DNA from 4 places in the Lentibacillus songyuanensis genome. Region 2 is predicted to be linked to each of the others. Evidence: riboswitches for the same ligand, from Rfam matches in the RefSeq annotation. Region 2 holds a riboswitch; each other region holds the start of a gene.
What was found. A riboswitch is a leader RNA that binds a small molecule or an ion and turns the genes downstream of it on or off. The one in region 2 is predicted to bind S-adenosylmethionine.
Positions count from the first base shown of each region.

Region 1: it holds a riboswitch for S-adenosylmethionine, as region 2 does, so the genes downstream of both, WMZ97_RS10995 (methionine biosynthesis PLP-dependent protein) here and WMZ97_RS16770 (methionine ABC transporter ATP-binding protein) in region 2, are expected to answer to the same signal.
Region 3: it holds a riboswitch for S-adenosylmethionine, as region 2 does, so the genes downstream of both, WMZ97_RS11020 (homocysteine S-methyltransferase family protein) here and WMZ97_RS16770 (methionine ABC transporter ATP-binding protein) in region 2, are expected to answer to the same signal.
Region 4: it holds a riboswitch for S-adenosylmethionine, as region 2 does, so the genes downstream of both, WMZ97_RS20080 (5-methyltetrahydropteroyltriglutamate--homocysteine S-methyltransferase) here and WMZ97_RS16770 (methionine ABC transporter ATP-binding protein) in region 2, are expected to answer to the same signal.

Region 1 covers NZ_JBCLVH010000009.1:88,919-96,588, forward strand. Annotated here, with positions in the region: gene WMZ97_RS10960 (acyl-CoA synthetase) at 1-353, opposite strand, end outside; gene WMZ97_RS10965 (chromate transporter) at 540-1,070, opposite strand; gene WMZ97_RS10970 (chromate transporter) at 1,067-1,627, opposite strand; gene WMZ97_RS10975 (hypothetical protein) at 1,952-2,287, opposite strand; gene WMZ97_RS10980 (FAD-binding oxidoreductase) at 2,302-3,660, opposite strand; gene WMZ97_RS10985 (spore coat protein) at 3,848-4,357, shown strand; gene WMZ97_RS10990 (3'-5' exonuclease) at 4,409-5,017, opposite strand; SAM riboswitch class I at 5,266-5,376, shown strand; gene WMZ97_RS10995 (methionine biosynthesis PLP-dependent protein) at 5,514-6,632, shown strand; gene WMZ97_RS11000 (aliphatic sulfonate ABC transporter substrate-binding protein) at 6,890-7,670, opposite strand, start outside.
Region 2 covers NZ_JBCLVH010000020.1:34,957-42,626, reverse strand. Annotated here, with positions in the region: gene WMZ97_RS16780 (MetQ/NlpA family ABC transporter substrate-binding protein) at 1-496, opposite strand, end outside; gene WMZ97_RS16775 (methionine ABC transporter permease) at 781-1,449, opposite strand; gene WMZ97_RS16770 (methionine ABC transporter ATP-binding protein) at 1,439-2,467, opposite strand; SAM riboswitch class I at 2,617-2,725, opposite strand; gene WMZ97_RS16765 (thioredoxin family protein) at 2,819-3,139, opposite strand; gene WMZ97_RS16760 (toprim domain-containing protein) at 3,148-3,501, opposite strand; gene gcvH (glycine cleavage system protein GcvH) at 3,638-4,021, opposite strand; gene WMZ97_RS16750 (arsenate reductase family protein) at 4,104-4,460, opposite strand; gene WMZ97_RS16745 (hypothetical protein) at 4,665-5,222, shown strand; gene WMZ97_RS16740 (hypothetical protein) at 5,267-5,437, shown strand; gene WMZ97_RS16735 (acyl-CoA dehydrogenase family protein) at 5,630-7,414, opposite strand; gene WMZ97_RS16730 (acetyl-CoA C-acetyltransferase) at 7,521-7,670, opposite strand, start outside.
Region 3 covers NZ_JBCLVH010000009.1:96,837-104,506, forward strand. Annotated here, with positions in the region: gene WMZ97_RS11005 (ABC transporter permease) at 1-742, opposite strand, end outside; gene WMZ97_RS11010 (ABC transporter ATP-binding protein) at 726-1,508, opposite strand; gene cysK (cysteine synthase A) at 1,737-2,651, shown strand; SAM riboswitch class I at 2,855-2,951, shown strand; gene WMZ97_RS11020 (homocysteine S-methyltransferase family protein) at 3,050-4,102, shown strand; partial or broken gene WMZ97_RS11025 (5-methyltetrahydropteroyltriglutamate--homocysteine S-methyltransferase) at 4,238-4,744, shown strand; gene WMZ97_RS11030 (hypothetical protein) at 5,520-5,987, shown strand; gene WMZ97_RS11035 (glutamate-5-semialdehyde dehydrogenase) at 6,143-7,390, opposite strand; gene proB (glutamate 5-kinase) at 7,387-7,670, opposite strand, start outside.
Region 4 covers NZ_JBCLVH010000032.1:1,510-9,179, forward strand. Annotated here, with positions in the region: gene WMZ97_RS20065 (zinc-dependent alcohol dehydrogenase family protein) at 19-1,143, opposite strand; gene WMZ97_RS20070 (class I adenylate-forming enzyme family protein) at 1,544-3,088, shown strand; gene WMZ97_RS20075 (MaoC/PaaZ C-terminal domain-containing protein) at 3,137-3,574, shown strand; gene WMZ97_RS20080 (5-methyltetrahydropteroyltriglutamate--homocysteine S-methyltransferase) at 3,623-4,735, opposite strand; SAM riboswitch class I at 4,806-4,912, opposite strand; gene WMZ97_RS20085 (cation:proton antiporter) at 4,991-6,796, opposite strand; gene rbsK (ribokinase) at 7,146-7,670, opposite strand, start outside.

The sequences.
Region 1 (7,670 bases), on a different contig from region 2:
ACAGGAGCATATTCCGCAGACGCAATAAAACCAGTGACCTCAGCATGTTCAACAATATACTGCACATCCTCGATCGACAGCATGTAATTGATCGGAATCATCACTGCCCCAATGCGAGCTAACGCAAAATTTGTCACAACGAAATCCAAACTATTTTTTGACATAACGGTAACCATTTCGCCCTTTGTCATTCCTTTTGCTAAAAAGGCACATGCTGTCTGGTTTACCAAAGCATCCAGCTCGGCATATGTTACTTGCTTATCCTGATACATGAACGCCAATTTATCCGGAGTCCGATCCCGCGTTCTAGCCAATAAATCCCCCAATGTGTTCCGTCGTGCACGCTGTAACATGCTGGAAAATTCGTTATCCTTTTGTGTAAGCCCTTTCAAAAAACCACTCCCCTACAGATGCTGCTCGCATTTTTATAAAATATTCTTTCTCTTATTTTATTTCAGATTGGTTTAAATAGCAATAAAAAGCGGGGCAATCTCCTATATGACTTAGAGATTGCCCTTTTATTTTCATTTTTCTCTTTTTTAGGCCAAAAATAAGGCACCATAAAGCAATGCACCCAGCACAACATATACTGGACTGATTCCGCGTTTCTCCAATAAAAAGTAGCCAGCGACAATTAAAATAACCATATGTATCCATCCGATTTCTACGTATGAGTTATGAAAGAATTCAACCGTCATCACACCGAGCAGTACAGCGATTGTCGGCCGGATAATTTTTGTCAGCCGTTTCACTTTCGGTGATTCCTTATGCCGCATTAATAACCCCAACAACGCGATCATCATCACAAGCGATGGTGCCACTGATGCAAAAACACCGATGGATGCACCCAGGATTCCCCCTGCATCATACCCTACATACGCAGCTAATTTTGTTGCAATTGGACCTGGGAGCCCGTTGCCAAGTGCGACCATTTCGCTGAATTCGTGGGTGGTAAACCAATGATAACGGTCCACGACTTCATGCTCCAAAAGCGGAATCGTTGCCGGCCCCCCGCCATAACCCAAAAGGTTCGAGGTGAAATTTGCTAAAAATATTTTCCAATAGATCATGACCCGTCAGCCTGCCTTTCATTCGATTTCCCTTTCGAAAATAAGGCAGAAAGTATCAATACAATGATGAGAATGGCAGGGTGTATTCCCAATACCTCCATCACAACAATGCTTAGGATAGTGAGCATTATCGTTGCAACCCAGCCAAGCAGTTGTTTAGATTTTTTAATAAAGTCCAGCGCTAAAACCCCAATCATTACGCCAGCAATCGGCAGAACCCCTTTTGACATTCCCTGCACCCACGGCACGTCTTTATATTTGTTAAGCACCGTAAGTAATAAAATCATTAAAAAAGCAGTCGGCAGTACGGTTGCAATAGTGCATGTAATTAATCCCCAAAAACCTTTCAGCCGCCAGCCAATATAACCAGACAATTTCGTATTAATTGGTCCCGGCAATGTATTGGCAAGCGCGAGTATATCGGAAAACTCATCGTCATCCATCCATTGATACGTCTTCACTACTTCCTTATGCATCAGTGGAATTGCCGACAATCCGCCGCCATAGCCAAGCATTCCAGCACGAAAAAAAGCAATGAATAAGTCCTTGTGCAAAATTAAACATCTCCTAACAACTTCCATATGTATGAAACTTCATTCTTTATGCTATCGTACCAAACTGTTAGGAAATAATCATTAGTGGTGTGAAAATAATTATGATTTCTTACTACTGAGGATAAAGTGAAAACTTCATACAGTGAGAGTTTCCCTTCTTTCCCACTGAGACTGGAGAAAGACTAAGAACTCAGTGGCCTGAGTTGCAACGCTTTTTGACCTGCATCGTGCAGGCTGAGAACAGAATCGGACCATTGTCATGCAGTTGACCCCCACTTATCTTTTTTAGTTTTACCTCAAAATCTTGAAGTGAGGGTCTACAGCCCGTTAAGGCGGCATAAATGTAATCAAATGGGGGTTGCCTGATTGTTTCTTCAGCAGGTTGGAGTTTTGAAGTATTCTTACCGTCTTCGGGAAGCTGTCTACCGACTTTGAGATGTTCTCTCCCGACTCCAGGGCGTTCTCTCCCGACTTTTGGGCGCTCTCTCCCGACTTCAGGGCGTTCTCTCCCGACTTCAGGGCGTTCTCTCCCGACTTCAGGGCGTTCTCTCCCGACTTCGAGGTACTTCCTCCCGGCTTCGAGGTACTCCCGGCATGGGCAGTTGTAAAAAAGAATAACTTCGAACGAACAAAATTTAGAAAATAACCCCACCACAATAACATGGTGGGGCTGTCCCTTATATAACTTTACCTGGATTCAGTATACCTTTAGGATCCAGAGCATGCTTAATTGTGCGCATAACCTCAAGTGACACTCCATGCTCCTTTGCTTGATATTTCCGTTTTCCAACACCGACTCCATGTTCACCCGTGCAGGTACCACCGCGGGCAAGTGCATAGGTAACAATATGCTCATTGACCGTATTTGCCTTTTCAATATCCGTTGCATCATTGACATCAACCATTAACAAGATATGGTAATTACCATCCCCAACATGACCGACAATCCCACCGGCAAGTCCAGATGATTCAACGGCAATTCGCGCATCCTTTACCGCACCTGCAAGCTCAGAAATCGGCACACAGACATCGGTTACCATCTGTTTCTTACCAGGATGACCATGAATATAGGCATAAGCAACATTGTGTCTTGCTTCCCATAGCCGGTTTCTACCCGCTGTATCGGTTTCAAATTCAATATCCTGACAATTATAATCCATGACGATATCACGGGTAAAATCAACATCTTGCTTCAGTCCTGCCTCATTCCCGTGAAACTCCAGAAAGACAGTTGGCACTTCCTGATAATCTGTATCACTAAACAGGTTCATTTGTTTGATGGACTGAGCATCCGCCAATTCCACACGTGCGATCGGAACGCCAGCTTGCAGGATGGCAATGACCGCTTCTACGGCGTCGTCTACACTGGCAAACGCAGCCCGTGCCGCCATCACATGTTCTGGAATTCCATAGATGCGTAATGTTAACTCGGTAAAACAGCCCAACGTCCCCTCCGATCCGACAAAAATACCGCTCAAATGATAACCGGAAGAGGACTTCGCTGCCAGGTTACCCGTATGAATAATCGATCCATCAGCAAGAACGACCTCCATATCCCTTACCTGATCACGCATAATTCCATACCTTACTGCCGTTGTACCGCTTGCATTTGTTGCGGCCATCCCGCCAAGTGTGGCATCTGCTCCCGGATCAACCGAGAAAAATAGCCCATACTTTTTCAATTCTTTATCCAACTGGGATCGTGTTACCCCAGGCTGTACCCGCACAAGAAAATCATTTTCCCGTACTTCCAACACCTTATTCATTAGTGAAAAATCTACAACAATACTGGATTCATACGGGATCACATTCCCCTCCAAACTGGAAGCAACCCCAAATGGAACCACCGTTTGCCCGTACTTGTTTGCCAATTTGATAATAGTACTCACTTCATCGGCCGTTTCCGGAAAAACGACTACTTCCGGCAAATGTGGGGTATGATAGGATTCATCACTGCTATGCTGCTCCAATATCGTTTCATTTTTAGTAACACGATCCGGGGCTAATTCGTGCTGCAATTCATCAAATAATGCCATATGTAACCTCTCCTTTGTATTAAAAGTCCAAACACTTAACCCTTCATACTATTATACTATCACTTTACTTCCTATGAATATAGCACTATTTTTTCAATCTTATCGCCCAAAATCACATTATACAGTACCTAATCATGGGTTGTTGAATATAGTGAAATTGACTAGTTTAAAGGAGGAACCTGACACAATGGAAACATCAAGAAAAAACCGCCCAAAGCATCTCGCTTGGCATGAAACACTTGAAATACACGAACTTGTAGCATTTCAATCGATCGGATTAATGAAATTAAAGCATGCGGTTGGTGACGTCAAAGATAACATGCTCCGTAATTTGTATGTGCAATGTATTAAAGATATGGAAAACAATTTAAAGGAACTTACACAATTTTATTCGTTGGCGCCCAGAGAGACAGAAGGGGAAGAGGGGTTTCGCGAGCTTGGAAACAGCTTTTACGCTGGCGACTTATTAGTTTTAACCAAATCGTGTGTGAAAAATTATGCCGCTTCCATCACAGAAGTCGCTACTCCTCAACTAAGGGAAACATTAAATCAGCACTTGCAAAAAGCGATTGAAGCCCATGCCAATGTATTTTCATACATGTTCGAAAAAGGAGAATATCCGGCATATGATTTGGAAAAGTTATTGCAAAATGACCTAAAAAACGCACATAAAGCACTAAAAATGAAATATAAATAGCCATTAATAATATCAAGTGAGAGTAACTATACCATCTCTCCCTATCGGCCACTAGAAATAAAGCTTTCGGGCTTTTTTGACCTGTTTCATACGCGGAGCTTTGTACCCATGCTCATAAATCCGGCCTTTATCCATTTGACAATGGGTAAGTAATGAATCCAGTACACCACCATGCTGGTCCACCGCATGTTGAAAGATGTTCGCCGCCACCCGGGCATCTTCTAAGGCGTGGTGGTGTTCAAATGTGATTCCATGCTCGGCTGCGACTGTATTTAATTTATGATTCCGCAGCTGTGGCCATACTTTCCGGGAAATAGTTGCCGTACACAAGTAATCCAGCTCCGGATATGGAATCTGAAAATAATCCAGCGTATTACGAATAACACTCATATCAAAACTAGCATTATGAGCAATAACCAGATGATTATGAAGATATTCACGTAATGTCGGCCAAATTTGAGCAAATGTAGGCTGATTTTCAATGTCCCGACTGGTGATTTCATGTATAGCAATGTTAAACGAACTAAATTCCATTAATGGGTTGATCAGCGTATAATATTCATCAACAATCTCATGTTCATTGGCCACAACAATACCAACCGCGCATGGACTGTAACGTTTTGCATTAGCAGTTTCAAAATCGATTGATGTAAACTCCATTATGTACCTCCCCTTTACTCTATCATAGCACAAAACATCGTCTGTCAGCATCCCAGCGAATCACAGCAGTAATGACGGAATTACGAAGGAAAACAAACGTTATCACCATTTGCTACTGACTAAACTTTCCTAGCGAAACTGCTGATAGCAGATCCTTTCCATCATATGTTTGTTACATAATTTTTGCTTGACTTTCCAGCTAGATAATTGTAAAGTATTGATTAATATTCTAAAATTTAAATACTATTTTCTTATCCAGAGAGGTGGAGGGACTGGCCCTTTGAAGCCTCGGCAACAGCCTGTAATAGCCAAACAGGTATTGTGCCAATTCCAGAAGCGCCATGCTTGAAAGATAAGAAGAGCATCAACCGTTTATATTACAGTCTCTTCTTTTTAAGTGGAGGCTGTTTTATATTTTTCCCGCATGAACGTGAAAAGACCTCTATTTTCGTATTTGAGAATATGGAATAAATTCATTTTATCAGGAGATGATCACATGACAGAGAGAAGCATCGAAACAAAGTTAGCACAACTGGGAAGCTACAGTGATAAAGCAACAGGTGCTGTTAATCCACCGATTTTTTTATCAACCGCATATAAACATGAAGGGCTCGGCCGGTCCACCGGTTACGATTACAGTCGCACCAAAAATCCAACCCGCTATCTGTTAGAGTCAGCATTCGCGGATTTAGAAGGCGGAGATGGAGCGTATGCCTGTAGTTCCGGTATGGCTGCCATTCAGTTAATATTTTCCCTTTTTCGATCTGGTGACGAGCTCATCGTTACAGAAGATATCTATGGCGGTACATACCGATTACTCGATCTTTATGCAGAAAACTATCAGATTCAGACGTCCTACAGTGATTTTTCCGACTTAGCTCAAACGGAGCAGCTGATCACCGGCAATACGAAAGCGATTTTACTTGAAACACCGACAAATCCATTAATGCAGGAAGTGGATATCCAACAGATTGCCGAGCTTGCGCGTAAACATCAGCTGTTAGTAATTGTAGATAACACGTTCCTCACCCCTTACTTGCAGCGTCCACTCGAATTGGGTGCAGATATTGTGATTCATAGTGCAACCAAATATATTGGCGGGCATAATGATGTGCTGGCGGGGTTAGTGGCGGCAAAAGGGCCAAAACTCTGTGAACAATTAGCGATGATTCATAATGCCTCAGGTGGGGTGTTGTCCCCATTCGATTCCTGGTTATTAATCAGGGGCCTAAAAACTCTTTCACTGCGAATGGAAAAACACCAACAAAACGCCCAAGAAATTGCCGCGTTTTTACGTGAACAACCGGAAATAGCGGATGTTCTTTACCCGGGAAAAGGCGGCATGCTATCATTCCGCCTCCAGCAAAGCGAATGGGTTGATTCATTCCTGCAGCAGCTGCAATTGATCACATTTGCCGAAAGTCTTGGCGGTGTCGAGAGCTTTATTACGTACCCGGCAACCCAGACCCATGCCGACATTCCGGTTGCGGAACGTGTAAGGCGCGGTGTCGATGATCGGTTATTGCGGTTTTCCGTTGGTATTGAACAGGCCCATGATTTAAAACAGGATTTAAAACAGGCATTATCCGTATTGGCCAAAGAATCACGACTATAAACTATTAGACGAGGACCGGGTAAAGAGCGCCCGGCCGTTTGTGTTGAGTGACCGAACGAGGGGGTTTTTTCCCTCGTTCGGTAGCCCTAATGCGTATGGAGTATATACGCAAAGATAATTTACCCCGTGTTGAGTTATTCCTAATAATGGGAATTTCAATATTATTTAAGACCCCATCATAACAGGACAACGGGATAGACCCAAATTCGATACTAAAAAGCCAGCCTTTATGAATGAAATTAAAGACTGGCTTTTGGTTATTCAATAAAACGCTTGTCAACAAACGTACTAAAATCGGGTTTTTCTTTAAGAAATTGTAAATCAAAAGAAGAGTTACCAAATTTTTGAATCGTATCTACATCCACATCATAGACGAAATGTGTGCGTTTCCAGGCATTTTCCATGACATCACGCTCCATTTTCTGTCCAGTAATATCATCAATACTTTGAATAGTTATATCAATGGATTCATCCGTGTGTTCGTTAATATAGTCAATCGATTCTATATGGGCATCGACCATTTTTTGCACCAATTCCGGATTATCTTTTGCAAACTCGGAACTTGTCACGAATACAGCTGCTGGTAATTTTTCACCGAAAGAAACTTCGTCGGAATCAAGCAGAACGTTTGCCCCTTCCTTCAATTCTAACACGGATCCCCACGGTTCTGGAGCAGCTGCTATATCAACTTCTCCTTTTTCAAACATCGCTGGATATAAGGCCGGTTTGCCTGTGACGTGTTTCATCTGACCTCCTATCCGATTAGAGGTCACACTCAATTCTTTCATATAAGTTTCATACTGCACATCATGTGTACAGCCAATGCCCGGCGTTATATACGTGTTGTTTTTAACATCATCTACTGTCTTGATGCCGCTGTCTTTGCGGGCAACAATGACCGTACCACCTGTGGATGAGCCTGCCACCACTTCAACATCTACACCAGAAATATAATTATTCATTGCTGGTCCTGGGCCAACTAGCCCACCTTGAATTTCCCCTGTTGCTAATGCTGTCATAAAGTCCGATCCATCCGGA
Region 2 (7,670 bases):
CTTCCATATTGCTACTCTTATCCAATTTAATAAGCCCAGCTTTTTCAAATAAGGATAATACACGTCCATGATCTGCCACGGAATTACTCAAAATAACTTCCGTACCATCTTTCACATCATCAATACTGTCAAAATCCTTCGAGTAAACACCCATTGGCTCAATATGAATGCCATCAATATAATCCAAATCATATCCAGTATCTTTTATCGCATTTTCTAAATAAGGTATATGCTGGAAGTAGTTTGCATCTAAATCACCGTCTGCAAGGGCATCATTTGGCAACACATAATCCTGGTATTCTTCAATTTTCAAGTTAATCCCTTTTTCTTTAAGGATTGGCTTTGCTTTCTCTAGTATCTCGGCATGCGGAACGCTGGTTGCTCCAACTTTAATGGTTGTGCTGCCGTCATCGCTTTTTTTACCTTCATCGGAATTACCACATGCTGCTAAAACTAGTAAAACAAATACAGAAACAATTGCTAAGATCTTTTTCATAATAATTTTTCCCCTTTTCCAAATTGTCTGGCTTCAGTGCCCGGCGGCTAGTGGACTTCCTTCACCTCCGTACGATAAATCAACATCGTTTCAGCGGACAAAGGAAGGCCGACTAAGAACGGGCTGTCGCTCGGGCGTCGGCATACCCCTGTTTTAGTGGCATGTTTCCTTTATCTCCTGCGGTAGGAATGTTTGGTTAAGACCGCTGCTTTGCGCAGCAACACCGAACCACCCTTCTTGTCAGGTCGCAGTCCATACGCCGCTAAATGGGCACTTACGCCTTTCTATCGCTTATCTAATTTATTGGAAATAAAGTCTCCAATGAACTGAAAAATAAATACAATTAGTACAATAACAACAGTACAAACAAACACAATGTCGAACTCACGCCGCTGGAATCCGAAATAATAAGCGTAATTCCCTAAACCACCGGCACCGATAACACCTGCCATTGCGGTATAACCGATCAAAGCAATCGCTGTGACGGTTAAACCGGAAGCTAATGCTGGCATGGATTCTGGGAGCAAGACACGAAAAATAATGGTTTTTGTTTTTGCCCCCATGGATTTAGCTGCCTCTACAACCCCTTTATCCACCTCCTTTAAGGCAATTTCCACCAATCGTCCATAAAATGGGGCAGCTCCAATAATTAATGCCGGAAGAGCTGCATTCGGTCCCCGTATCGTTCCCATTAAAAAGTTAGTGAATGGAAATAGCAGCAAAATTAAAATAATAAACGGGATTGCTCGGAAAATATTAACCACCGCAGCAACAATAAAATTAATTAACTTATTCTGCCAAATACCACCCTTGGTCGTCAGATATAGCAGCAGTCCGAGCAAAATGCCAAGGATAAACGTGCCAATCAATGCCAAGATGGTCATATAAAACGTCTCATAGGTGGCCTCCCAAAAATCTTCCATTTTCAGGTTCGGAAATAAATCAGCTAGCATCATGCACCACCTCCACTTCTACTGAGGTAGTTCGGATAAAATCAATTGCCTTGTCCAAATCAGCTGCTTCACCCAGTAATTGGACAAATAATGTCCCATAAGCTCCAGCTTGTGTCTGGGTAATTTTCCCCTGCAAAATATTGATATCAATCGCAAATTCCTTTACCACCTTACTAATGAGTGCCTGATTCGTGGTTTCTCCAATAAAATGCAAGCGAACAATTTTTCCGCGATCATGAATATTTATCAACTCAGTTATATCCTCATGATCATCTGCTGCACCCATTACTTGTTCTACAAACCGTTTCGTCACTTGTTGTTTCGGCCGTGAAAACACATCCAGCACATCTCCTTGCTCGACAATTTTGCCATTTTCCATTACTGCCACCTGGTTACAAATTTTACGAATAACGTGCATTTCATGAGTGATTAAAATAATGGTTAATCCAAGCTGTTTATTAATATCAACCAATAAACTCAAAATGGAATTGGTTGTTTCCGGATCAAGCGCCGATGTTGCCTCATCACACAATAATACTCTTGGATCGTTTGCCAGCGCCCTAGCGATGCCAACCCGTTGTTTCTGTCCACCACTTAACTGGGACGGGTAGGCATTCTCCCGTTCAGAAAGCCCTACCAGGTCAATTAATTCTTGCACCCGCTTGTCCCGTCTCACCTTTGGCACACCGGCAATTTCTAAAGGAAAAGCAATGTTATCTTTTACCGTACGTGACCAAAGCAGATTAAAGTGCTGAAAAATCATCCCAATCTCTTGCCGTGCCAGACGGAGCTGTTTCGCATTCATGTTCGTGATTTCCCTCCCATGAATGACAATTCGCCCGCTTGTCGGCTCCTCCAATCGGTTCAGCAGCCGAACAAAGGTACTTTTACCGGCTCCGCTATAACCAATCACGCCGAATATTTCACCTTCCTTGATGTCTAGCGTTAAATCATCAACAGCAGTAATATTCTTATTATTAGATGTATAAACTTTGCTTAACCCATCAATTGAAATCAAGTGTAGTCCTCCTTTTCCGTTGTTATCATTCCAGTAAGGTTGAGTCGGTGTCATTGTAAGACGATTGATTATCACTTATTATACCCCGCCAAAACAGAAAAACGCCCATCTGTTAAGAGAACAGAAAGACGTCATTATACTTTCACGTTCCCTCATCTGTCAAAGAAAAACTTTGCAGGAATTGGCACCTTTCAAACGAATTATTTGAAGGTTGCCGCGGGTTCATAGGGCCAGTCCCTCCACCGCTCAAGATAAGAGATAATGCATATTAAATTGCTAATGATGAAATTGATATTAGCACTTAAATTCTGAAGTGTCAATACGGCAATAAATAGTCCGCTAATTCCTAATTTAAGCATTATTCGCAAACAGTTCCGGTTTATATTCCAGTAGATAATGATAGATATGGCCAATCGAGCGGAATGCATACACCCGTTCCTTAATCTCCCCACCCTGTTTGATTAACAAGCATGGGACACTTTCAATCTTGTAATTCTGCATAAACTCCGGATTTAGTGAAGCATTCATCGCATAGAAAACGTCTGTGCCATGAACCGATTCAATTTTATCCAGCATTGTTCTAGCCAGTTTGCATGTGCCACACAATGGGGTAAAAATATATACGAAATAATTCTCTTTTGTCATTACTTCCTCTGTAAACTGTTGCAACATGAATCACCCTACATTAAAAATATCGGATTAACGTCAATGCGTTTGCCTGCCAAGATTGTTGCGAGTACCTGTTCAGGAGTTGTTGCTACTTCCCGAAATTCACTACTGACATACAAATGTTTGGCATGCGGCAATTCCCGGGCCAATTGTTTACGCAGCTTGATCCCCGATTCATCCTCATCAACTAAAATAAAGACGTCTTTATTATCTAAATCATACGTGTATAAAAGCTCGTCAAACCGTTCCACACCAAGCGTTCCATTCGTACAGACAATTTCCAAGTCTTCTGTGATCACCTTGTTAATTTGCTTTTTATCGGTTAGCCCCTCAACAATAATCACTTTATCCGATTCATGTATCATGATCCCACAGCACTCCTTCATAAATCAAGCAAAAAAGTCCTTGCAACATTAGCCTATGATGTGAACAAGGCTGACTTTACACCATTTTCAAGGTGCAAGCCAGCCTTCTGGTACGATACGTGCATTCATGGGAAAATTAGCCTTCCTGAATAACTTCCGCATATTGTTTTGCAGATAACAATTCATCTAATTCTGATTCATCAGAAGGTTCAACAACGACCATCCATGCTTTTTCATATGGTGATTCATTCACGAATTCGGGACTGTCATCCAATTCTTCATTCACTTCAACGACTTTACCGCTGATTGGTGCATATAACTCCGAGACTGTCTTTACAGATTCGACACTTCCAAAAGGCTCGTCTGCTTCAATATCGTCACCAACTTCTGGTAATTCAACAAATACAATGTCACCCAACTCATCTTGCGCGAAATCAGTAATCCCGATTCGTACGTTGTTATCTTCCTTTTTTACCCATTCGTGTTCTTCTGAATATAATAAGTCTTCCGGTAAACTCATTGAAATCCCCTCCGTTAATTCATTAAAATAATACTATAACTATACTAGGTATTCCTGTTTATTTCTAGTGTTTCATCTTCATTTATAACCAGTTTTCCTGGAATAGTTCTTCCTTAAATCCAACCGTTACCTTCTGGCCATCCGTTACAATCGGCCGTTTAATTAACATCCCGTCTGATGCGAGCATTTCTGCCATTTCCCCAATACTTGCATTTTTAATTTTTTCCTTAAAATTCCCCTCACGATACTTTTTCCCGCTCGTATTAAAAAACTTCTTTGCGGGCTGCCCACTTTTTTTGATCAACTCCAACAGTTCATCTTTTGATGGCGGGCTGTCCACGATATGTATGCTTGTATAATCAACGTTGTGGTCATCCAGCCACTTCTTTGCCTTTTTGCATGTACCACAGTTTGGGTACCAATAAAATGATAACGTCATAAGGGACCCTCCTTTGCTTGTTTGTTTAGATTGCATTTATTATAGCAGAAGTAGGCGGGAACAGTCGAAGGAACTGCAAGCAGAAAGAAAAATTTTATAATATTCAAATAAAAAAATAGTAGCTTGCTATTTTTTATAGTATACTTGAGCACAGGTTAACAACAAAGCGCTAACTTTTGAACATATAAGAAAAGAGGCTCTTGGATGAAAAAGTATTACGAAGCCCGGCATATTTTTATCTCCATCAGCATCGTCGTAGCAGTTGCAGCTCCTATATTTTTGTTGTTTGTGCCTATAGCGATTGCTAACAATGTCCACTATACGAAAGAAAACTGGTTTGTATTTCTTTCACCAAGCGTATATTGGTTATATGGCGCAGGATTTTTCCTGTTACTGGTTGCAGCCCTTCTTCCTGCTATTTTTTATGTCAAAAAAATTCCTGTTTCACTTAGTATCATGAGTGTTGTTTTAAGCTTATTTGTTTTCTATGCAGCATCACAGCATCATCAAGTATTGTCAGATAATGCCATCTCTTATCAGCCTTTATTTTCACAAACTGAATACACCTATTCATGGGACAACTTAAAAAGAGTCGTTCATCACGCAAACATCGATGGAAGTACCTCCAAGTACGTGTTCCAATTTAAAGATGGTAACAAACTAACCATCCGTGACAATGGATATTTTGAAAATATCAAAATCCGATTACGTCATAAATTGCAGGATCAGGGCATTCAAATTAAAGCCGCAGCCTCAGGATAAACGTGCTATACTATAGGAAAACAAACATCGTAAAGAAAGGATGTATGTGGTATGGAGAAAAATATACTCGTAACGAGGACGACCATAAAGATATCGTGAAAGAACAGCACTTAACCTATGATGACTATGCCGCAATCGATGATGGCAATCGTTACGAATTGGTGAAGGGGCAATTAGAATTGATGAGCCCTGCACTGGATTATGGAACCTGTTAGCGGTTTCCTAGAACAATACACACTCCAAGGGGACCAGTACACGATCTTTGATGTCTTCCAAGGTGATATGACAGTAACCTCTCCAACCATTCCTTGGATTTCCTTTACGATGGCACAGATCATGGATAACATCCCTGAAATCAAAAACTAACAAAACCCTGCACACCAATGTATACAGGGTCTTTACATTCATTACACGTAATATTTCTCTTCTTCAATAATGCCTTTAGCGATCTCACGTTTTTTTCCAATTACATTAGTTGGCGTATGACGGGTTAATTTACGTAATGACGATAACATCATCCGTAATGTGTCGCCTTCCTCAACGGCAATTAATGTTTCCTTGGCATTTGCCTCAACCCGGTTGAACGCTTCTTGAACATATACTTGTGTGTAAAGCAGTTTTTGTTTATTTTTCTCTTCACCCGATTGAGTAATTGCTTTTTCCGTACGAAGGATGGCCGCTTCCATATTGTATACATCGTTCACCATATCAGCAAGGTTTACTAAAATTTCTTGCTCATCTTCCAGCTTTTGCATATATTTTTGTGCAGCTAGACCAGCGCCAAGCAAGACCATTTTCTTCGCATTTTTCAGGAGATATTTTTCCTGTTCCAGTGCTTCATCGCCAACTTCTTCCGGCATCATCATCATGAGCTCTTCCTGCAAGCCTTGTGCTTTTTGCAGTAGTGGCAATTCACCCTTCATTGCTTTTTTCAGCAATGTCCCTGGCACAATAAGGCGATTGATCTCGTTCGTTCCTTCAAAAATTCGGTTGATCCTAGAATCTCGGTACATACCGGCAACTTCATATTCTTCCATGAAGCCATAACCGCCGTGTAGCTGGACGGCTTCGTCAACGACATAATCAAGAACTTCCGAAGCAGAAAATTTGTTTAGGGAACATTCAATTTGGTATTCCGCAATTGCTTTGGCTACTTCTTTCCCATCTTTTAATTGTTCATCCGATAGGGCACCCATGCGTTGTTCAAACAGACCCACTGTACGATAAACGGCGCTTTCATTTGCATATATTTCCGCTGCCATTGTAGCTAACTTTTCCTGTGTTAACGAAAAATGTGAAATCGGCGTATTAAATTGTTTACGCTCGTTTACATATTTCGTAGCTACTTCAAGACCGCGTTTTGAACTGCCAACAGCGCCAATGGCTAATTTATAACGTCCCACATTCAGGATATTGAAAGCAATTTTATGTCCTTTACCTTTTTCACCTAATAAATTTTCCACGGGAACTTCCGCATCTTCCAAAATCAATGTCCGTGTCGATGAACTCTTGATTCCCATTTTGTCTTCTTCGTTCCCTGTGGAGACACCCGGGAATGCACGTTCCACGATAAATGCGGAGAAATGCTCCCCATCTATTTTTGCATAGACTACAAATACATCTGCAAACGCAGAGTTAGTGATCCATTGTTTTTCCCCATTTAGAATATAATGGGTACCAGCCCCATTTAATTTAGCGGTTGTTTTTGCACCTAGCGCATCAGAGCCTGAAGAAGGTTCGGTTAGTGCATACGCTGCTAAAAGTTCACCTGTTGCCAGCTTCGACAAATATTTTTTCTTTTGTTCCTCGTTTCCAAAAAATACAATCGGAAGGGAGCCAATACCAACGTGAGCCCCATGTGTAATTCCAAATCCGCCCGCACGAGCCATTTTTTCCGTGATCAACGATGAACTGATTTTATCTAATGCGAGACCATCATATTCTTCCGGAACATCCGCTCCTAATAATCCGAGCTCCCCTGCCTTTTTAAGCAAATCAACTGAATAGTCAAATTCATGATGTTCCAGTTTATCTTTCACAGGTAAAACTTCACCTGTAATGAATTCTTCGGTTGTTTTGGCAATCATTTTGTGTTCTTCAGTAAAATCCTCTGGTGTGATAACATCATCGCCAGTTAAATCTTCTACCAAAAATGCGCCACCTTTAAATAATTTTTCTGTTGTTTCACTCATTGTTACCGTCCCTTTCCATTGTGAATTCATTTTATGTGGAAATGCAGGCAAGAAAGAAGGTGGAGATTAATCCATCTCTATTCGCCCATTCGTACTTTCTATTAGATTACAAGAGTTCAAACACGCCGGCAGCGCCCATTCCGCCACCGATACACATTGTCACAACACCATATTGAACGTTGCGACGTTTCATTTCATGCATCAGACTTAACGTTAATTTCGTACCGGTCATACCAAGTGGATGACCAAGGGCAAT
Region 3 (7,670 bases), on a different contig from region 2:
CCCACCGCCGTAATACTTTATTTTCAATCCGCTGAAAAACAAGCTGATCTACCACGGAGCCAATAACCCCGATGATCACGATAATACCAATGACAAGACTCATATTATTAAAATCGGATGCATAGGAAAGCGTATATCCTAATCCCGGTCCAGTACTTAACAATTCAGCAGCCATTAATGCACGCCAGCTAAAAGCCCACGCTAAACGTACGCCTGTTACTGCATGCGGAATCGATGCCGGTACCACAACATGGAAAAACAGATCCACCCCGGATGATCCCATGGTTCGAGCTGCTTGTAAGTAAATTGGCGGCACGTTTTTTACACCTGTTCGCATGTTCATTGTCATCACAAAGGTTCCCCCAATAATGACAACAAAAATAATCGACGTTTCACCTAAACCAAACCAAATAATTGCCAGTGGCACCCAGACAATACTTGGTACACTTTGTAATGCCAGAATCATAGTACCCAGTGTTTCATCCGCTGTTTTTATACTAGCAAGAAAGAATCCAAGTCCGGTGCCGACCAGAATCGAGATGATCAAGCCGATGATGAGATGACGAAAACTGGCCATCAAATCATAAACAAGTGTCATATCCTTAAAGCCTGAATAAATGGCTTCAAAAACAGAAAGCGGGCTCGGTATCATCGATTCAGGCCAAATGTGAAGGAGAACAATTCCTTGCCAAATAACAAGCAGTAACACAAAAAAGATGAGGCGTTTAATGGCTACCCGCATAGTCAAGCTCCTCCTTCATTACCTGGTCAATTTCTGTTTTTAAAATCGCCATGATCTTTTCTTCCCATTTTGCCATATCCTCCTGTTGTCTAGGACGATCAAGTCCTATGGCGAAGTCCTGGATAATCCGTCCCGGCCGAGCTCCCATAACCAGCACCCGGTCAGACAACTTAATCGCCTCGCGGATACTGTGTGTGACAAATATCACCGTTTTTTTCGTTTCCAGCCAGATTTTTTCAACCTCATCCTGTAAGACACTTCTTGTTTGCTCATCCAACGCGGCAAATGGTTCATCCATTAATAACACCTGCGAATTCATAGCCAGCACCCTGGCAATCGCCACCCGCTGCTGCATCCCGCCAGATAACTCATGAGGGTAGTGATTAGGAAAGTTACTGAGCTGTACCATCCGCAAATATTGATTTGCTGTATGCACCTGCTCTGTTTTGCTCATTTTCTTCCGCAGTGGAAACATGACATTTTCTTTGACACTCATCCATGGGAATAATGCTGCTTCCTGAAAAACCACCCCCCGATTCGGATGAGCTCCATCAATTATTTCGCCATCTAAGAAAATCGCTCCGGATGTTGGGTTTTGCAGCCCGGCAATCATAGATAACAATGTTGACTTTCCACATCCCGATGGACCCAATATCGAAACAAACTCTCCTTTCTTTATGGTTAGCTGAATATTATCCAGCACCTGTAACGGGTGTTCTTGCTTATTCGGAAACTGCTTAGATACAGCATCGATCGTCAACTCCATCGTATTTCACCTCGATTAAAGTAAATAATTCTCATAAATTTAGTATGAATTAAAATGATTGTAGCATGCTTTGGGTATTTTTCCAATAGATTTTTGCCTATATTTTGTGAAAGCAAATAAAATGCTGTGCATTTTCATTTGAAATTGGTATGATTAATTATATAGTAAACCACTAGGAATTCATGTTTTTGATAAAAATTCATGAGCAAATAAGGAGCGTGAGTTAGAATGACCATTGCGCAAAACATAACGGAACTCATCGGGGAAACACCTGTGGTCAAATTAAATAGGCTGGTTCCCAAGGGGGCTGCTGCTGTTTATGTAAAGCTTGAATTGTTTAATCCGAGTAAAAGTGTCAAGGACCGTGCCGCTTACAATATGATTAAAATGGCTGAAGAAAAAGGGATACTGAAGCCTGGGGCAACCATTATCGAGCCGACCAGTGGCAATACCGGAATCGGGCTGGCCATGAATGCCGCCGCAAAGGGGTATAACGCTATCATGGTAATGCCCGATAACAGCACGGCAGAGCGTAAAAATATCTTAAAGGCTTATGGGGCAAAGGTTGTTCTCACCCCTAGCGAGGAGAAGATGCCTGGTTGTATTAAAAAAGCTTTGGAATTGCAAAAAAAAATTCCCGGCAGTTTTATCCCGCAGCAATTTGAGAACGAAGCGAACCCGGATATCCACCGAACAACAACTGCACTCGAGATTTATGAACAAATGAATGGAGAGCTTGATGCTTTTGTCTGTACGGCTGGAACCGGAGGAACGATTACGGGAACCGGTGAAGTGTTAAAAGACAAAATCCCAGGCTTAGCGATTACAGTAGCTGAACCTAAAGGATCACCCGTGCTTTCTGGTGGAAAACCTGGACCGCACAAGCTGGTTGGCACAAGTCCTGGATTTGTACCGCAAATCTTAAATACCTCCATTTATGACGAAATTATGCAAATCGAGGATGAAGATGCGATTCAAATGTTCCGGCAGCTGCCACAGCAGGAGGGCATCTTTATCGGCCTTTCCGGGGCAGCAGCTGTTTATGCCGCCATTGAAGTAGCTAAACGAACCGGCCCTGGCAAAAAAGTGCTATCCATGGCTCCAGACAGCGGCGAGCGGTACCTGAGTATGGATCTTATTTAAAAAAGAGTGTGGAAGTTTGATTGAGCGTTCTTCCGGTTTGGCTGGAGTAGCGCACGGGTTCCGCACGTTGAGAGATACGGGGAACAGGTCATGTCCCGGCAACGCGGAACATTGTACCTGTTCCCCGTATCTCAAAATTCATGCTTGACATTTTCCTGCTTTGCCCGTATAGTAGGCTCTAATAATTAAATAAATTGAATTTTTTCTTATCCAGAGAGGTGGAGGGACTGGCCCTTGGAAGCCTCAGCAACAGACATGTGTACTGTGCTAATTCCAGAAGCGTTATGCTGAAGATAAGAAGAGCTGAAGCTGTTGGTATCAGGCTCTCTTCTTATTTATAAGTGGAGAGCTTTTTATTTTACCAAATATATAACCAAGTATTAAGGGAGGAAAACATCATGTCAAAGCGCAGTTTGGAACAACGTTTGGAAGAAGGTACGGTTATTGCCGGAGAAGGGTATCTATTTGAATTGGAACGCAGGGGGTATTTACAAGCGGGTTCATTCGTACCGGAAGTTGCACTGGATAATCCGGAAGCACTTAAACAGGCATACCGGGACTATATGAATGCGGGCTCTGACGTTGTATTGGCATTTACATACAATGCGCACCGAGAGAAAATGCGCATCATTGGCAAGGAGAATCTGTTAGAACCGTTAAACCGTAACGCCATTCAACTAGCGAAAGAAGTTGCCAAAGAGCACCCGGTTGAAGAAGCTCTTGTAGCCGGGAACATCTCCAATACAAATATATTTGACCCGCAGGATCCAGCATCAAAGGAACAGGTCCGAAGCATGTTTGCCGAAATGGTGTCATGGTGCAAACAAGAAGATGTCGATTTCATTAATGGAGAAACTTTTTACTATTACGAAGAAGCGTTAATTGCCTTAGAGGAGATTACCAAACAAGGATTGCCAGCCGTCATCACTTTTGGACTGATGGGTGAAAATATTTTACGGGATGGCTACACGGTTGAAGAAGCCTGCAAACTTCTTTCTGAAAAAGGAGCACTCGTTGTTGGCATGAACTGCTTCCGTGGACCGGATACCATGCAGCCGTACCTTGCCAGTATCCGCAATCATGTCGAAGGATATGTTGGAGGGTTGCCAATTCCATATCGGACCAGTGAAGACCATCCAACGTTCTTTAACTTACCCGATGGCGGATGCAGCTGTCACTTGCCATTGGAAACAACATTCCCAACTGCGCTTGACCCGCTCTATCACAACCGGTATGAGCTTGCAGCATGGGCAAAGGAAGCAAAAGACATTGGTTTAAATTATATCGGTTTATGCTGCGGGGCGTCTCCCGCTATGTTACGTGCAGTGGCGGAAGCGGTTGGTTTAGAAACTGTTAATTCCAAATATTCCCCTAACATGGAAAAGCACTTTTTATTTGGAGAAGATAAGACGTTGAAAAAGCATAACTTGGACTATCGATTGAAGGCTTAAGTTTATGTAAACAAGGCGATTCATATCATGTATTATACGCAATACATGATATGAAATCGCCAATCCATCCAGAATAATACAAAAGAAAGAAAGATTTTATTGAATTTAACGAAATTGTCGGTGGTCGTGCGGTTGCCAAACCTTCCGTATAGTAACAGTGAATTCAGCAGACAAGAACTAATTGATATCGCATTAAAGGTTGTCAATGAAGCTTTGGCCAAACAAACCAGAAGACTTGGTTGTAACCACACATTTATGCCGGGGAAATTTTCAATCTAATTGGGCATTTGAAGGCAGTTACGCCCAAATCGCACCAACCCATTTGCTAAGGAAAACGTAGATGGCTTTTTCCTGGAGTACGATGACGATCGTTCAGGCTATTTTAAACCGCTGGAATATATCCCAAAAAATGATCCGCGGGTGGTACTGAGAATTTTAACTTCTAAAAGTGGGGAGCTTGAGGTTAAAGAGGCACTCAAGGCATGGATTCAAGAAGCTTCTCAGTATGTTCCGCTCGAACAACTATGCTTAAGTACTCAATGCGGTTTTTCATCAACACACCATGGGAATAAACTAACCGAAGATGAACAGTGGAACAAGTTAGCATTCGTTGTTGAATTAGCAAAGGAAATTTGGGTGTAAAGTTTAAAGGGTCAATCTCTCGTATTACACGAGTGATTGACCCTAATTATTTCCAAACACACTGGGATAGACGAATAAAAATTACTATTTTAAACCGGAGTAATGCAGGAAATAGCGACTTTCAATTTTTAGTTATAACATTTAACGGTGGTCTTATCTGCTTTACGGACAGTTGTGCCGTTTATCGGCGGCTTTACCACTTTTATCAGCGGTTTTGTGGCTTATCGCGACTCGCTTTCCAGCCAGTAGCCCAGCAATCAAGTGGTCAGCCCCCACCGCTTTAACGCGTTAATGCAGTGGGGATTGACCCCATAACACTCGGATAATCCGGCTCTCTCACGTTCTGTTATTGATGAATTGGAATTTCCTTATGACCCCCATCTCTAACAGGAGGGGGGGATAAAGTAATGATAAAACACAAAATGCGAAAAAAATTGAGTACTGAAATGAAAATAATTGAATTTTGCTAGCATCTCTATTTTTTTTCATATACTTTTATTGCAATATATGAAATTATGGAAGCAATGAACATAACAATTCCAATTACAAGAGTAAAATTTACTACAGAGAATATTGAGGAATCATTACTTTGATAATTAAGATAGGATACTATTGTTAACAATGTAGCGATTAATACATTTCCGATTAAATATCTTTTAAACGATTTTATCGAAGGCTTCATAATTTTCATCCTTTCAAATTATTAGACTCTTTTATCATACTATGTTATCGTTTACTTATAAGGTCAAAAGACTAAAATACTAGGAGGCTAATTGTGAAAAGAAAGATTATCGTGTCGATCTTGTCCGTAATGCTTATGTCTAGTACGTTGCTTGTTCCTGTTTGTTTTGCTTCTTCTAATGATAATGATGAAGGAAAACAAGAAAATTTTCAACCCCAATCTACAATGATTGATGTAGGTAAACCAATTGCTGAAACTGGTTATCTTTCAAATTATCAGCTTGGAGAAATGCTAGATCAGAGGAAAAAATCAGTAGGTTGGTTTTCTATTATCTCTGGAATGGCGTCTTTTATTAAACCTTTTGCTATACCTGGTGCTGCGAGTTCCATAGCAGCAACATTGAGTGGTATGAGCGATAGCAACCTTGATACAGCATATAAAAATGGTCAAAATATATATTTTGCTATATTAAACGCTAATGGTGAACCGACAGGAAGTTTATCTAAAGAATCTGTTGTAATACCATCTAGTACTCCGATTCAATTTATTTATCGACCATAAGAAAAAATAGTTTGAATTTATGATAGACCTACTATCATTTGTATAGTAGGTCTTTTAAATTTTTGTTATTTTATGAGATCCCCATTTTATGATAAAATTGAGAATGCACGCGGCGGGTAAATCACGTTGCATGTAAAAACCCTCCGTGTACCAACTTATTCCCGCACCTGGCCGTTTCCATAAATATAAAATTTACTTGATGTCAACGCACGTAATCCCATCGGTCCGCGAGCATGCAGTTTTTGCGTACTGATACCAATTTCAGCCCCAAAACCAAATTCAGCTCCGTCGGTGAACCTGGTTGAAGCGTTATGGTAAACAGCCGCCGCGTCGACCTGCTGCTGAAAACGTTGGGCATGTGCGGTGTTTTCGGTAATAATTGCTTCCGAATGTTTGGTGCCATAATGGTTGATATGTTGTATTGCTGCTTCACAGGAATCAACCTGTTTCACACTGAGGCAAAGACCAAGATATTCCTTGTGCCAGTCTTCCTCCGTTGCTCGTTTTGCCTGAGAAAATAGAGCACAAACCGCTTCATCTCCGTATATTTCTACCCCATTTGCTATCAGGGTATCTAACAGGCCGATCCCATTTTCCGTAAGCCACTTCTCGTGGATCAACAGTGATTCAACTGCATTACAGACGGATGGGCGCTGCAGCTTGGCATTCAAAACAATTGCTTCTGCCATGCCCGGATCCGCTGTTTCATCAAGATAAATATGACAATTTCCAGCTCCAGTTTCAATTACTGGTACCGTTGACTCTTTTACAACCGTATCAATTAAACTTTTCCCGCCACGAGGAATCAACACATCCAGAAAATCATTTAAGTGAAATAATTCTTTTGCCGTCTCCCTGCTCGTATCCTCGATTAATTGCACGGCATCAACCGGCAAAGCACTTCTTTCGAGAGCATGATGGATAATGGCAACAAGCGCTTGATTGGAAAACTTGGCCGAGGAGCTTCCCCTAAGAATCACAGCATTGCCTGTTTTTAGGGAAATAGTTGCAGCGTCTACGGTTACATTTGGCCTGGCCTCATAAATCATCCCGATAACACCAATTGGAACTGTCTTTTTTAGCAGCTGCAGACCGTTTTCCTTTTCAATGATATCTAGCGTGTCACCGATCGGATCCTTCAACAGCACCAATTGGCGAATCGCCTGAGCCATGTCGTTCACGCGGGCTTCATTTAGCATGATTCGATCAAGCATGGCATCTGATAGCCCCTTTTCCTTCCCCGCTGCAAGGTCACGTTCATTTTCTACCAGGATTACAGACTTTTCCCCTAAAAGTTGATCAGCAATCAATTCTAATGCTTGATTGCGTTCTTCAGTTGTAGCAGTGGTTAACGCAAAACTTGCCTGTTTGGCTGCTTGCCCTTTTTGTAATACTTCATTCATATCAATCCCTCCCTGATTTTTGGTTCAGTTACCCAGCCATCGCGATGAATGACCTCAACAAAGGGTGCCATCAACGTTTTCCCCTCAATAACGTGCCTTAATTCGTCAGACGAACAGCTAACCTCTCCTTTACCAAGCAACCCTCTTGAACCATATACTCGCACCACATCCCCTTTTTGAAATGTTCCTTTCAATTTAAAAATACCCGCCGGCAGTAAACTTTTTCCGTGAAACAAAATTGCTTCTTCGGCTCCTTGGTCAACGTAAATATTCCCTGTAG
Region 4 (7,670 bases), on a different contig from region 2:
TAACAAGCCCTTTATCACTTACATCTTAATAATAATCCTTGATGACTCCCCTTTTGCTAGTTTGTCAAACCCTTCATTAATTTCTTTTAATGTAATGGTATCGGAATGCAACTTATCAACCGGCAAACGACCTTGTTTAAACAGGCTGATAAAATGTGGGATGTCCCGGCTTGGTACACAGCTGCCAACGTACGATCCTTTTAATGTTTTCTCCTCGGCGGTTAGACTGACATATGGAAATGAAAAATGATGATCGGGATGCGGCAGTCCCGTTGTTACGGTTGTGCCACCTCGTTTCGTTATTCCATAAGCAACCTCCATCGCTGGAACCGCTCCTGCTGTTTCAAACACAAAATCAAGCCCGCCATCTGTTGCTTGACGAATGGTCTTGATTACATCAGGCTCACTGGAGTTAAATGTATCAGTGGCTCCAAATTCTTTTGCCTGCGTCAATTTTGCTTCATTAATATCGAGGGCGATAATCCTGCTTGCTCCGGCTGATACGGCACCAAGCAATGCACTTAATCCGACACCTCCCAAGCCAACAATGGCGACCGTTTGCCCTAGTTTAATATCCGCTGTATTCACAACCGCTCCTACCCCTGTAATGACCGCACAGCCAAACAATGCCAGATGCTCAAAGGGAATCTCCTTATCTACTTTGATTAATGAATTTCTGGAGACAACCGCATACTCGGAAAAAGCGGACACGCCAATATGGTGGTTGACTTCCTCATGTTCGTGATGCAGCCGAATACCTCCATTCATTAATGTACCCGCACTATTTGCTTCAGCAGCGGGTTCACATAATGCCGGCCTCCCTTCTTGACAAGGAATACAATGGCCACAGCTCGGAACAAATACACAAACAATATGATCTCCTGTTTCCAGATCGGTTACGCCTTCCCCAACTTCTTTCACAATTCCCGATGCCTCGTGGCCCAGCGCCATCGGTAATGGCCGCGGTCTGCTGCCATTGATAACCGATAAATCAGAATGACAGAGGCTGGCAGCTTTAATCTCAATCAACACTTCATCACGTTCTGGTGAATCTAGTTCCAATGTTTCGATCTGGATTGGCTTACTTTCCGCATATGGCTGTTTGCGTCCCATTTCTCTAAGGATAGCTGATTTTATTTTCAATCGTATCCTCTCCTCTCCCTATCTTAAGAATACGCTTTATCATTTCTTATGTAACTTTTATTACCAAGTTAAGATGATAAAGAGATAACGTTTTCATTCATTATATACCACGTAAATTATTTTCCCAATCATATTGTATAAACTCTTTACAACTTACCCGCACCCAACTCGCAGTAAATAAAATCCATCCATTTTACAAGTAACGTCACTGCTAAAAGAGTAAATTAGCTTATAAGCTAGCTTTATTATTTTACAGTTCATTAGTGTAGACAGATTATTCTCAAAACTGATATCATTAACTGTGTATTTATTATAAATTGCTTGTACCTTTGATTTCATCACCAAATATGAACGCTTCCTATGAACCTGTTTGAATTCGATTAATTAAGGAGGTTACCTTATGGATGTCAGTTACCTAGTTAGCCGAGTTGAAAAACATATACAGACGCTTGACCCAAAAAAGGAAGCTATCAAACTAGAATCAGGGAAATCATGGACATATGGAGAGTTAAATGAATTATCTAGTAAATATGCCAACGCATTGAAAAGTATGGGTGTGCAAAAAGGTGACCGGGTTGGTATGCTTTTGTACAACGGTCTGGAATATTTTGCACTTTACTTTGCCATTGCCAAGCTGGGAGCGATTGCTGTTCGACTCAATTTTCGGCTGGCAGAAGAAGAGTTGAATTATATTCTCAATGATTCCGGTTGTGCCGCGCTTTGCTTTGATGCAAATTTAGCGGATAAGATCGCCAATATCCGTCCTGATATCCCTGTTCGAGAATTTGTTTGTCTTTCATCCAAAGAGACTTCTGTACCTGTCTGGGCTCATGATTGGCAAGTATTGCTTAGTGGAGATGCTACGTTTATTTATCGTACTGACATCAACAAATCCGATCCAGTTATGTTGATGTACACATCCGGGACGACGGGTAGACCTAAGGGTGCGCTATGGTCCCATGAAAACACCCTGTGGTTCGCTAGTATGCAAGCACTGAAATGGAGCTTCCATGCTGATATGGTGGGCATGACAACTGGACCGTTATATCATGTTGGGGCCATGGAGGATGTAGCCTTGGCTACGCTGTTGCAAGGTGGTAAACTAGTAATCACCAAAAGTGGAGCTTTCGATATCGAGAAGGTTTTAACTGTTATGGAACAAGAGAATGTGTCTGATTGTTTTCTGTTCCCCTTCATGATTTATGAAATGCTTAAGCTGCCAAGTATCTCCTCCTTCCATTTGAAAAGTCTTAAAACGATTTATTCAGGCGGTGATCCGATTACTTCTTGGGCTATCGATGAACTTAACCGGCAGTTTCCTCATATCGGATTAGCGCAAGTATACGGACTGACAGAAGGTACACCGATCGCTGTATCTCTGGACCCTGTAGATGCTAAAACAAAAGGATACACAGCCGGTAAACCCATGCCATTTACCGAAGTCAAAATCGTTGATCATGAAGATAATAGACTAGAAGCGAACGAAATTGGAGAAATTTGTGTCAAAGGACCTGCTGTTTCGATGGGATACTGGAAAAAGCCAGAGGAAACATCTGCAACGTTTATCAATGGATGGTGCCACACGGGTGATTTAGGATATCTAGATCAAGAAGGCTATCTAACTATTTCCGGCCGAAAGAAAGATATGATTCGCAGTGGTGGCGAAAATATCTACCCCGTTGAACTGGAAGATGTCTTGATTAGACATGCGTCCATTCAAGATGTGGCTGTTATTGGAATACCTGATCCAAAATACTTGGAAGCAGTTTGCGCCGTAATTGTGCCCAAGTCGGGAATGATAATAAAAGAAAACGATATTCACGATTTTATTAAAGGTAAACTGGCAAGTTATAAAAAACCACGTAAAATCGTTTTTGTAGAGGAATTACCTAGAACCCCGTCTGGAAAAGTGCAAAAGTTTAGACTGCGTAACCAATATAAGTAAGATCAAATCGAACTAACACCTATCTTTCAAAACTAGGAGGCAGCTTAATTGTTTAATAAATACTATGATGACTATCATATCGGTGACACTTGGAATTCACGAGGAAGGACGATCACGGAAGCTGACATTGTCAATTTTGCTTCATTAAGCGGGGATTGGTTCCCTTTACATACCAATATCGAATACGCGAAAGATACACCTTTCAAGCAACGGATAGCCCATGGTATGCTCGTGCTATCCATTGCGACTGGCCTGCTTGAATTGGAACCAGGCATTGTTGTCGCCTTTTACGGGATGGACAAAATCCGGTTCACGAATCCGACATTCATCCAGGATACAGTTTCGCTCAATATGAAGGTCACAGATAAGATCGATAAGGGTGAAACTGGCGGAGTCATTGCGGCAGAATTAGTAGTGAAAAAACAGACAGGAGAAAACATCATTGTTGGCGGGATGAGCATGTTAGTGAAGAAACGCAAGGGATAGGCTCGCAAAAAACCCCAGCTAATTTCTAGTTGGGGCTCATGAATTCAATTACCATACCTCGTCAGCTATCTCCAGTACATGGCGAATTTTCTTCCATTGGTCTTCCTCGCTGATATCATTGCCTTCCTCAGTAGAGGCAAATCCGCATTGCGGGCTTAGGCACAACTGATTAAGTGGCAAATAATCACTTGCATCTTTAATCCGCTTTTTAATTTGTTGCTTGTCCTCTATTTCGCCAACTTTCGTCGTAATCAATCCAAGCACCACATATAAGTCATCCCGGTTCACATAATTAAGCGGCTCAAATCCACCAGACCGTTCATCATCAAACTCCAGGAATAGGCCATCAACATTCAGCTCACTAAAAATTGTTTCGGAAGCCGCATCATACGACCCTTCTGCAAAGTAATGGGAACGATAATTGCCTCGGCAAATATGCATGGTAATTAGCAAATCATCCGGACGTTCGGCTATCGCTTCATTAATTGCCCGTGCTGCAATTTTTTGCATCTCTTCCGGTGTATATCCTCGTTCACGAATAGCTGCCCGACCTTTTTCCGATAAATACGATGACCATGATGTATCATCAAGCTGTAGATATCTGCATCCAAGATCATAAAATGCTTGAATGGCTTTTTTATATGCATTGGTTAAATCCGGAAGTAACGTCTCGATCGTTCCATATACCTTTGGATCAATGCTACCCCGGAGAAGTAACATATTCGGGCTCGGAATAGTCATTTTAGCTACATGATCTGGACCGACATGATTGTTTAAAAAGCGAAAATGGTCAAGCATTGGATGAGCATCGTCAAAATCGACTTTCCCTGTGATGCGAATAGAACGATTCCTTGCTTCAATTCCGACAAAATGCAAACCACTATCCGGATCGTACCCTTCCACACCGGTCAGCCCTTCCAAAAAGTCAAAATGCCACCAAGACCGGCGAAATTCACCATCGGTAATTGACTTTAAGCCAACTTGCTTTTGTTTTTCGATCAGCTTCACGATTTCCTCGTCCTCAACAGTCCGCAGTTCTTCCACTGTTATTTCGCCATTTGCATACTGGCTCCTGGCTTGTTTTAACCGTGCTGGGCGAAGAAAACTTCCAACATGGTCTCCTTGAAATGGTGCACGTTTTTTCGTTTCTGTTGTAGACATTGCTGTTAACCCCCTTAAAAATGTAAATAAAAAATTCCTCCGATAAGAAGGAATAATGATACGAATTCACTTCTTATCTTTCAGGTTCTTTCACCTGTTAGAATTAGCACCTTTTCCCCAAATGGGTAGGTTGCTGAGGTGTCCCCGGGCTAGTCCCTCGACCTCTCTTGATAAGGAATCATTTATTGAATTGTACCTATCATATCAGTTTGGCGGCAAATTGCAACTATTTTATCATTTTATACTTGCGGGAAGTTAATTTTTATTTCTTGTTTCCCCAAGCAGTACAAGCTCATCACCGTCATCCAATGTAAATCGTTGACGCCACGTGATGAATTCAAGGCTATCATCTTTCTTTTTCACAAAAAGTGGCGTTCCATAGCGTTTGATATCTTCTTTATTCACTTTATGTTTTTCATCAATTTCCACGGTTTTTATCGAATAGCTCGTGTTCACTTGACGGTTCAGTTCACGGAAAATTGCATCCTCACCAAACAATAAATGCGCCTTTAATGAGGTAGCAACCTCTTTTCCTTTTTCATCACTGTCAGGCGATTCAACTGGTAAGACAAATGTATTATTGTAGCCGAATTCCGGGACATAGGACTGGTAAATTAATGCATTATACGCCGCATCACCGGTCATGGCAAGAATCGTCTCATAAGGAACAAAATCAATTTCGAACTGTGTATGCTCGGCCAGGATCTCCCCTTGGAACGTTTCGATTCCCTTATCCATCGCTGGCTGCAAGCGGTCCTCAGAACTATCAGTTATTAACACTGGAATCTTAAATTGCTGCAAGCTTTTGGCCAACGCAACTGAAAAACTGCTGGCACCAACGATCAATACACCAGGTGGTTCAGAACTAGCCAGCTTAAGTTTTTTCGCCAGCGGTCCGATCGTAAATCCATGGGCACATACGGTAATAAAAACCAGCGCAAAAGTTAACGCCGTGAGCAATGTGGCATCTTGATAGCCATCATCGATTAAAACGGAGGCAAAATAACCGGAAACCGTAAGCGCAACTACACCACGTGGCGCAATCCAGCTAATCAGTGTCTTCTCTGCGATGGAAAGTTCCGTTTTAATCGTCGAAATCCAGATCGAAAGCGGCCTGACAATGAATAGCATAACAATGACGAACCCAATGATTGGCAGTGTGAAAACTTGTCCAATAACCTCTCGTGTCAGCGAGGCAGTCAGTAGAATAAAGATAGTTGATGTCAGAATCACGGAGATATTTTCAACAAAATGACCAACATTTTCGATTGATGATACATATTTTTTCGAACGCCCAATACTTAGCCCCATAACCGTTACTGCCAACATTCCCGTTTCATGCATGACAACTTCGCCGATCATAAAGCATAGCAAGACAAATGATAAAATAATTGGTGACTTCAAGTATTCTGGGAACAATCCTCTGCTGACCATAACGCTAACCAAGATTCCGATAATGAAACCAAGAATCACAGCGAACACTGCACCCAAAAAGAAATTCCATAAATATTGGAAGGACAAATGCTCATTGACCAGAATTTTAATCACTTGATACGCAAACAGCGCGAGCAACGGACCAAATGGATCGACAATAATTCCTTCCCATTTTAACACGGTTGCTGTCCGCGATTTTAATTTGGCCTGCCGGAGTAATGGAATGATAACCGTTGGACCGGTTACAATGAACAATCCGCCAATAATGAAAGCAACTTCCAAGCTTAGGCCGGCGATATAATAAGCAGCGAGTGACCCGCCAATCCATGCCAGGAAAGCACCAAAAGTTACAATTCGAAATACGGACTTGGAGATACCTCTGAGTTCTCGTACGTCAAGACTTGAGCTTCCTTCAAATAGAACAACGGCAACGGCAAGGGAAATCAGCGGACTGTATAAATCACCCAGCGCCGCTTGTGGATTAATCAGTCCAAAAACAGGGCCAATCAATAGCCCCGCAATCGACATAATCACAATCGAAGGCCACTGAATACGCCATGCAAGCCATTGCGAAAAGATCCCCAGGCCAAGTATGACAACGATACTAATTAATGCAGCTTGTTCCATAAATTAACAACACTTTCTATTTTAGATTCAAAACATAATCATTTCCCCATATTCTAGCAAAAAATGGGATGTTGCACTAGCACAAGCGCAATATTTTAGCAAATTGTCGCTATTTGTCGCATTAACCCCTAAAAGTAAGGGTTATTTAAACACCCCGTTCTTTGTTGCAAAAACAAAAAAACTTCTCTCAACAATAAAAAGAAGGTTTGTTTATCAACAAATGTTTCATGACACCTCTCATCTTCGGATCGCTTCCTAGCCTTTTTCTGAATTTGGCACCATGTGTATCTTTTGGCGGTGCCGAGGTTTCACTGAGGCAGTAACTCATCCTCACTTAATAAGAATAAGACTATTCACTACATTTCCGTTCAGCCAAAAATGCTATCAGCTCACCCTCTGTTGGATAGGAAATTTGAGTGCCGTTTTTGGTCACACTTAACGCGGCAAAGCCTTGCGCACGTTGGATTGCTTGTGCGATATCACCTGTTTGCACAAGCGATTGCGCGAAACAACCAATAAATGCATCTCCAGCCCCTGTTGTATCTACAGCTTGAACCGTATATGCATTAAACCGCTGTACCGTATTATTGGTAACCCAGAGTACCCCGCGGCGACCTAACGTGATAATGACATTTTTCACACCCTTATCAAGCAAGAACTGTGCAGCTTGACGCACCTCTTCCTCCGTTCCTACAGGCATCCCGGATATCAACTCTAATTCGGTTTCATTCGGAATTAAAAAATCACACTGGGAAACATAGTAGAAATCCAACGCCTTTGTGGCCGGTGCTGGGTTAAAAATAACCGGTATCTTATGCTGATGTCCAAATTCAATGGCATGATAAACGGCTGCTAACGGTACTTCTAATTGCAA